Regions from separate parts of the Streptomyces sp. NPDC004658 genome, predicted to be linked through region 1. Evidence: riboswitches for the same ligand, from Rfam matches in the RefSeq annotation. Region 1 holds a riboswitch; the other holds the start of a gene.
What was found. Region 1 has a riboswitch for thiamine pyrophosphate ahead of thiO (glycine oxidase ThiO). Riboswitches for the same ligand answer to the same signal wherever they lie in the genome.
Positions count from the first base shown of each region.

Region 2: it holds a riboswitch for thiamine pyrophosphate, as region 1 does, so the genes downstream of both, thiC (phosphomethylpyrimidine synthase ThiC) here and thiO (glycine oxidase ThiO) in region 1, are expected to answer to the same signal.

Region 1 covers NZ_JBEXKG010000050.1:12,006-15,667, forward strand. The annotation lists gene ABZV94_RS19145 (Rv2175c family DNA-binding protein) at 1-174, opposite strand, end outside; gene ABZV94_RS19150 (FAD-dependent oxidoreductase) at 271-1,500, opposite strand; gene ABZV94_RS19155 (hypothetical protein) at 1,533-1,883, opposite strand; TPP riboswitch at 1,937-2,048, shown strand; gene thiO (glycine oxidase ThiO) at 2,046-3,257, shown strand; gene thiS (sulfur carrier protein ThiS) at 3,254-3,466, shown strand; gene ABZV94_RS19170 (thiazole synthase) at 3,470-3,662, shown strand, end outside.
Region 2 covers NZ_JBEXKG010000001.1:42,897-46,558, reverse strand. The annotation lists gene ABZV94_RS00200 (YibE/F family protein) at 74-1,498, opposite strand; TPP riboswitch at 1,570-1,747, shown strand; gene thiC (phosphomethylpyrimidine synthase ThiC) at 1,740-3,524, shown strand; gene ABZV94_RS00190 (hypothetical protein) at 3,642-3,662, opposite strand, start outside.

The DNA.
Region 1 (3,662 bases):
GAAGGCGGCGGGGACGTGCAGCGCCCTGTTCTCACCACGGCGTACGGCGATGAGCTGGCCCTCCTTGACCAGCTGCCGGACACGCGTCACCTCGACACCGAGCATGTCGGCGATGTCGGGCAGGGTGAGCCAGGCGGGGACGAGAGCATCGATCTTTGCGTCAATCTCGGTCACGCTTCCTAGCCTGCCATCCCCCACCGACAGTCGGAAGCCAGGCAGGTCCAGGTGGGAGGATGTGCCGGGCCGTGCAGGTCCCGGCGGGAGGATGTGCTACGCCGTGGCGTTCTTCAGCGGCCGCGCCGGGTCGGTCAGGGCTTGCGGATCCATCTGCCGGCCGGCCTCGATGAGGCGGCGGCCCTGGGCCAGGTCGCGGGGGCGGCCGACGGCCAGGAGGGCCACCAGGCGGTTCTCGCGGAGCCAGCAGACCGTCCAGGACGGCCCTGCCGGGTCGCCGCGCCAGAGCAGGCGGTCCGCCGCGGTGTGATGGCCGGCGTACTGGACGAACCGGCCGAACTGCTCGGACCAGAAGTACGGCACCGGGTCGTAGACCGCGGGGGTCTCGCCGAGGATGTTCGCGGCGACCGTGCGCGGCCCCTGGAGGGCGTTGTCCCAGTGGTGGACGAGGAGCCGCTCGCCGTAGCGCGCCGACGGGAAGGAGGCGCAGTCGCCGACGGCGTACACGTCGGGCGCGGAGGTGCACAGGCGGTCGTCGGTGAGGACCTCGCCGTGCGCCCCCAGCTCGATGCCGGAGCCGGCCAGCCAGCCGGTGGCGGGGCGGGCGCCGATGCCGACGACGACGGCGCCCGCGGGCAGCCGGGTGCCGTCGGCGAGCACCACCTCGCCGGGTTCGACGCGCTCCACGCGCGCGTGGGTGCGCAGCTCCACGCCCGCCTCGGCGTACCAGGCGGCCATGGGTGCGGCGACCTCGGCGGGCAGGGCGCCGGCGAGCGGATGGCCGGCCGCCTCCACGACGGTCACCGCGCAGCCGGCCTCCCGGGCGGCGGTCGCGAACTCGGCGCCGATCCAGCCGGCGCCCACGACGACGATGTCGTGCTGCCGGGCGAGCACGGGGCGCAGCCGTTCGGCGTCGTCCAGGGTGCGCAGCAGGTGCACGCCGGGCACGCCCTCGGTGCCGGGCAGCCGGACCGGTTCGGCACCGGTGGCGACGACCAGGACGTCGTACGGCACGGGCCCCGTCTCGGTGTCCAGCTCGTGTTCGGCGGGGCGCGCGCCGTACACCTCGCAGCCGAGCCGCAGCTCGACCCCGAGGGACTCGAAGTCGACCTCGAAGGCGGAGCCCTCGGCCTTGCCGAGCAGGACCGCCTTCGACAGCGGCGGCCGGTCGTACGGCTGGTGCGGTTCGGCGCCGATGATGGTCACGTCGCCCCGGAAGCCCTGCTCCCGCAGGGCGACCGCGGTCTGCACCCCGGCCATGCCCGCGCCGACGACGACCACGCGCCGCTCCGGTGCCGTGCCCTCTTGCGCTGTCTGCTCGCTCACCCGATCACCATAGACAATTGACGATCCGTCAGTCAGGGGGCGTGCTCGGTGACCTGCTCGACCACGCTCGTGCCGGAGCCGGCCCGGGACTCCCACTCCCAGGTCTCGTCCAGGCGTACCCGCCCGTCGGGCAGCTCGGCGACCGTGGACACGCAGTGCCCCGAGGAGGTCGTCCCGTCGGTCTTGAGCTGCACGTACCGGAAGTCCAGCCGGTCGCCCTCGCGGGTGCCGACCAGATGGCCGCGCACGATATCGCCGCCCGCGTACTCGGCCCAGATCTCGCCGTCCTTCTCGTGGTACGCGAACCGCGTGCGGGTACCCACCTGACCTGGGGCTTGGTCCGCCACGGGGGCGAGGATCAGTCCGTCGAGCGATCGGGCCATGGAACGGGGCTCCCTTACGGGTGAGGAGGGCGGCGGGCTAGGGTTGCCACCGTACAAGCACTCGCGGGAGCCCGGACGCACCGGGCTGAGAGGGAGGCTGGCGGCCTCCGACCGTACGAACCTGATCCGGGTCATGCCGGCGAAGGGAGGGGCTGGACGCCCATGTCGTCACGTACGTCCGACGTCCTCGTCATCGGGGGCGGGATCATCGGCCTGGTCACGGCCTGGCGCGCGGCGCAGCGCGGGCTCGCCACGGTTGTCGTGGACCCCGAACCCGGCGGCGGGGCCGCGCGGGTTGCGGCCGGGATGCTGGCCGCGGTCACCGAACTGCACTACGGCGAGGAGACCCTGCTCGCCCTGAACCTGGAATCGGCCCGCCGCTACCCGGCCTTCGCGGCCGAGCTGACCGAACTGACCGGCCGTGACCTCGGCTACCGCCGCTGCGGCACCCTCGCCGTCGCCCTGGACGCCGACGACCGTGCCCACCTGCGCGAACTGCACGCGCTCCAGCAGCGCTCGGGCCTCGACTCGGAGTGGCTGTCGGGGCGGGAGTGCCGGCGCCTGGAACCGATGCTGGCGCCCGGGGTGCGGGGCGGGCTGCGGGTCGACGGCGACCACCAGATCGACCCGCGCCGGCTGGCGGCGGCCCTGGTGGACGCGTGCGAGCGGGCCGGTGTGGTGTTCCACCGCGCGTGGGCGCAGCGGCTGGACGTGGTGCGGGAGCGGGCCGCCGGGGTCACCACGGCGGACGGCACCGCGCTGCGCGCGGACCGGGTGGTGCTCGCGGCCGGCAGCCTGAGCGGACGCCTCGCGGGCGTGCCGGACGAGCTGCTGCCTCCGGTGCGGCCGGTGAAGGGACAGGTGCTGCGGCTGACCGTGCCGCGCCGCTACGCGCCGTTCCTGAGCCGGACCGTGCGGGCCGTGGTGCGGGGCGGCCAGGTGTACCTGGTGCCCCGGGAGAACGGCGAACTGGTCGTCGGTGCCACCAGCGAGGAGCTGGGCTGGGACACGACCGTCACGGCCGGGGGCGTGTACGAGCTGCTGCGCGACGCGCACGAGCTGGTGCCCGGCATCACCGAGCTGCCGCTCACCGAGACCCGGGCCGGGCTGCGCCCCGGCTCCCCCGACAACGCGCCGCTGCTCGGCCCGTCCGGGCTGGCCGGGCTGCTGCTGGCCACCGGGCACCACCGCAACGGCGTGCTGCTCACCCCGGTCACCGGGGACGTACTGGCGCACGCCCTGGTCACCGGTGAGCTTCCCGAGGAGGCCCGCCCGTTCACGCCGCGGCGCTTCGGCGCGCCGGGGGAGAACGCGGCGCCCGGCGAGGACACCGCATCCGAGGAGACGATGGAAGAGCTGGAGCAGCCCGCATGAACGGCCCGGTCATGATTTCCGTCAACGGGGAGCGCCGGGAGATCGCCCCGGGCACCGCCCTCGACACCCTCGTCCGGACCCTCACCGCCGCCCCGCGCGGGGTGGCCGCCGCCGTCAACGAGACCGTCGTCCCGCGCGCGCAGTGGGCGACGACCGCCCTCGCCGACGGCGACCGGGTCGAAGTCCTCACCGCCGTGCAGGGAGGCTGAGCCATGGCCGACGATCCCCTGGTCCTCGGTGACCTGACCTTCTCCTCCCGGCTGATCATGGGCACGGGAGGGGCGCCCAGCCTGGACGTGCTGGAGCGGGCGCTGGTCGCCTCCGGTACGGAACTGACCACGGTCGCGATGCGCCGGGTGGACCCCTCCGTGCACGGGTCGGTGCTGTCGGTGCTGGAGAGGCTCG
Region 2 (3,662 bases), on a different contig from region 1:
GCGCGGTGGTCTCCCCCTGAGCAGCGGACCCTCCGACTAGGGACAAAGCGCTTCCGGCACCCCTTCCCCCGCGTCACCGCTTCCGGCGTCGGCCCCGTCCGCCGCGTGCCGGTGTGCGCTGTGCCCCCACGGGCGCGGTGGCAGCGGGGCCGGGCCGGTCGGCCGACACGACGAGCGCGGCCAGCGCGGTGGTGACCGGCACCGAGGCGACCAGACCGATCGAGCCCACCAGCGTGCGCACGATCTCCTCGGCCACCAGCTCGCTGTTGGCCACGGTGCCGACGCTGCTCTGCGCGATCGAGAACAGCAGAAGGAGCGGCAGTGCGGCACCGGCGTAGGCGAGCACGAGGGTGTTGACCACGGATGCGATGTGGTCGCGGCCGATGCGGATGCCCGCCCGGTACAGTCCCCGCCAGCCCATCGACGGGTTGGCCTCGTGCAGCTCCCAGACGGCCGAGGTCTGCGTCACCGTCACGTCGTCCAGGACGCCGAGCGAGCCGATGATGACGCCGGCCAGCAGCAGACCGCTCATGTCGATCGACGGATACAGGCCGTGGATCAGGCCGGTGCTGTCGTCCGTGTTGCCGGTCAGGGCGGCCCAGCCGATGAACAGCGAGCCGAGCACGCCGATCAGGCAGAGTGAGATCAGCGTGCCGAGCACCGCCACCGACGTACGCGCCGACAGACCGTGGCACATGTACAGGGCGATCAGCATGATGGCGCTCGAACCGACCACGGCCACCAGCAGCGGGTTCGCACCCTCCAGGATCGCCGGCAGGATGAACAGCGTCAGGACCAGGAAGCTCACGGCCAGGGCGACCAGCGCCATGACGCCGCGGAGCCGGCCCACCACCACGACGGCGACCGCGAAGATCCCCGCGAGCAGTGCCATGGGGAACTTCCGGTTCACATCGGTCACCGAGTACTGCAGATCCTTGGGGGCGGAGGGCTCGTAGGCGACCACGACCTTCTCGCCCTGGTCCAGCTGTCGTGACTGGTCCGGCTGCACGACCTCGGTGAAGGTACGGCCCTTGTCCTTGCCGGTGTCGACCCGGATGGTGGCCTTCTTGCACCGTTCGTTGGCCTTCGCCTCCGCCGACGCGCCCTGCGCGGTGGAGGTGGCGCCGGTCGGGCTGCTGCCGGACGCGTTCACCGACTTGCAGCTGACCTCGACGACCCGGGTGACCGTCGCCTGCTGGGTCTGCCGGTCGAAGCCGACGCCGGTGCGTTTATGGGAGGGGGCCTGCCCGGGCCAGAGCACCACGAGGCCGACCAGGACCGCAGCGGTGAAGGGGACCAGGATCGCCGCGATGACCTTGCGCAGGTGCTGGGAGACGGGCGCCGCGGGGCCGTGACTGTGACTGTGGCCGTGCGAGTGGCTGTTGCCGTCCGAGTGATCGTGGCTGTGTGGACGGTGGCCGTGTCCGTCGCCCTGTTCCGGGTCGTCCCGGCGGGGCGGCTCGGGCGGCTGGTAGGGGTACTGCTCGATCCTGGTCACCGCCCGATCATCGCAAGAACGGTGGGGGCCCACTGTTCACCGCGCCACACATGACGCTAGCGTGGAGGCACCTTTGCACACGCGGGAGCTCGGAGCACCGGGCTGAGAGGGCGCTGACCTCCGTACACGCGATGTTTCACGTGGAACAAGAGGTGTTCCACAGGAAATGTCGGCAGACGGAAACCGCTGCGTCGACCGCTGAACCTGTTACCGGGTAATGCCGGCGTAGGGAGTAGGTCTCATGGCCAACAAGGACACACGCACGCCTGCCTCCATCCAGGACGAGAAGTCCCAGGAGGCCGGGAAGTCCATCGGCTGGCACAAGGCGTACGTCGAGGGCTCACGCCCCGATCTGCGCGTGCCGGTCCGTCAGGTGCACCTCACCAACGGGCAGTCGGTCACGCTGTACGACACGTCGGGCCCGTACACCGATCCACTCGTCGACACGGACGTCCGCCGCGGTCTGCCGCCACTGCGGGAGAACTGGATCATCGCGCGCGGTGACACAGAGGAGTACGCGGGTCGGCCGGTCCGTCCCGAGGACGACGGGATCAAGCACACCTCGCCGCGCGGCGGGCTGCGGAACCTCGACGCGGTCTTCCCCGGACGCCCGCGTCAGCCGCGGCGGGGCCGCAACGGCCAGGCGGTGACGCAGCTGGCGTACGCCCGCCGGGGCGAGATCACGCCCGAGATGGAGTTCGTGGCCCTTCGGGAGAACGTGTCCCCTGAGGTGGTCCGCGAGGAGATCGCGGCGGGCCGGGCCGTGCTGCCGGCCAACGTCAACCACCCGGAGATCGAGCCGATGATCATCGGCAAGCGGTTCCTGGTGAAGGTGAACGCCAACATCGGCAACTCGGCGGTGACCTCCTCCATCGAGGAGGAGGTGGAGAAGATGACCTGGGCGACCCGCTGGGGCGCCGACACGGTCATGGACCTGTCCACCGGCCGCAACATCCACACCACCCGCGAGTGGGTCCTGCGCAACTCCCCCGTCCCCATCGGCACGGTGCCGCTCTACCAGGCCCTGGAGAAGGTCGACGGCAAGGCCGAGGAACTGACCTGGGAGATCTACAAGGACACCGTCATCGAGCAGGCCGAGCAGGGCGTGGACTACATGACGGTCCACGCGGGCGTCCGGCTGCCGTACGTCCCGCTCACCGCCAACCGCAAGACCGGCATCGTCTCCCGCGGCGGTTCGATCATGGCCGCGTGGTGCCTGGCGCACCACAAGGAGTCGTTCCTGTACGAGAACTTCGAGGAACTGTGCGAGATCCTCGCCGCCTACGACGTCACGTACTCGCTGGGCGACGGCCTGCGGCCGGGCTCCATCGCGGACGCCAACGACGAGGCACAGTTCGCGGAGTTGAGGACGCTCGGGGAACTCAACAGGATCGCCAGGCGTTTCAACGTACAGACCATGATCGAGGGCCCGGGGCACGTCCCGATGCACAAGATCAAGGAGAACATCGACCTTCAGCAGGAGATCTGCGATGAAGCTCCGTTCTATACGCTCGGCCCGCTGACCACGGACGTCGCGCCGGCGTACGACCACATCACCTCCGGCATCGGCGCCGCGATGATCGCCTGGTGGGGCACGGCGATGCTCTGCTACGTCACGCCCAAGGAGCACCTGGGCCTGCCCAACCGGGACGACGTCAAGACCGGCGTCATCACCTACAAGATCGCCGCACACGCGGCGGACCTCGCCAAGGGGCATCCCGGAGCGCAGGAGTGGGACGACGCCCTGTCCGACGCTCGCTTCGAGTTCCGGTGGGAGGACCAGTTCAACCTCGCGCTGGACCCGGACACGGCTCGGGAGTTCCACGACGAGACGCTGCCTGCGGAGCCCGCCAAGACGGCGCACTTCTGCTCCATGTGCGGCCCGAAGTTCTGCAGCATGAAGATCTCGCAGGACATCCGGCGTGAGCACGGCGGCAGCCGGGCCGAGATCGAGGAGGGCATGGCCCAGAAGTCGAAGGAGTTCGCGGCGGCCGGCAACCGGGTGTACCTGCCGATCGCCGACTGAACGACGCATGCGGAACTCGTCGCGCCGGCCGGTCCGATGGCGGCCGGCTGGTGCGACGGGCGCCGTGGGGTGCGCGGCCGGCCGGGGTGACGGCGGCGGACCGGTGGGCCGCTCGGGTCACTCGGGCCGGTGTTCCGG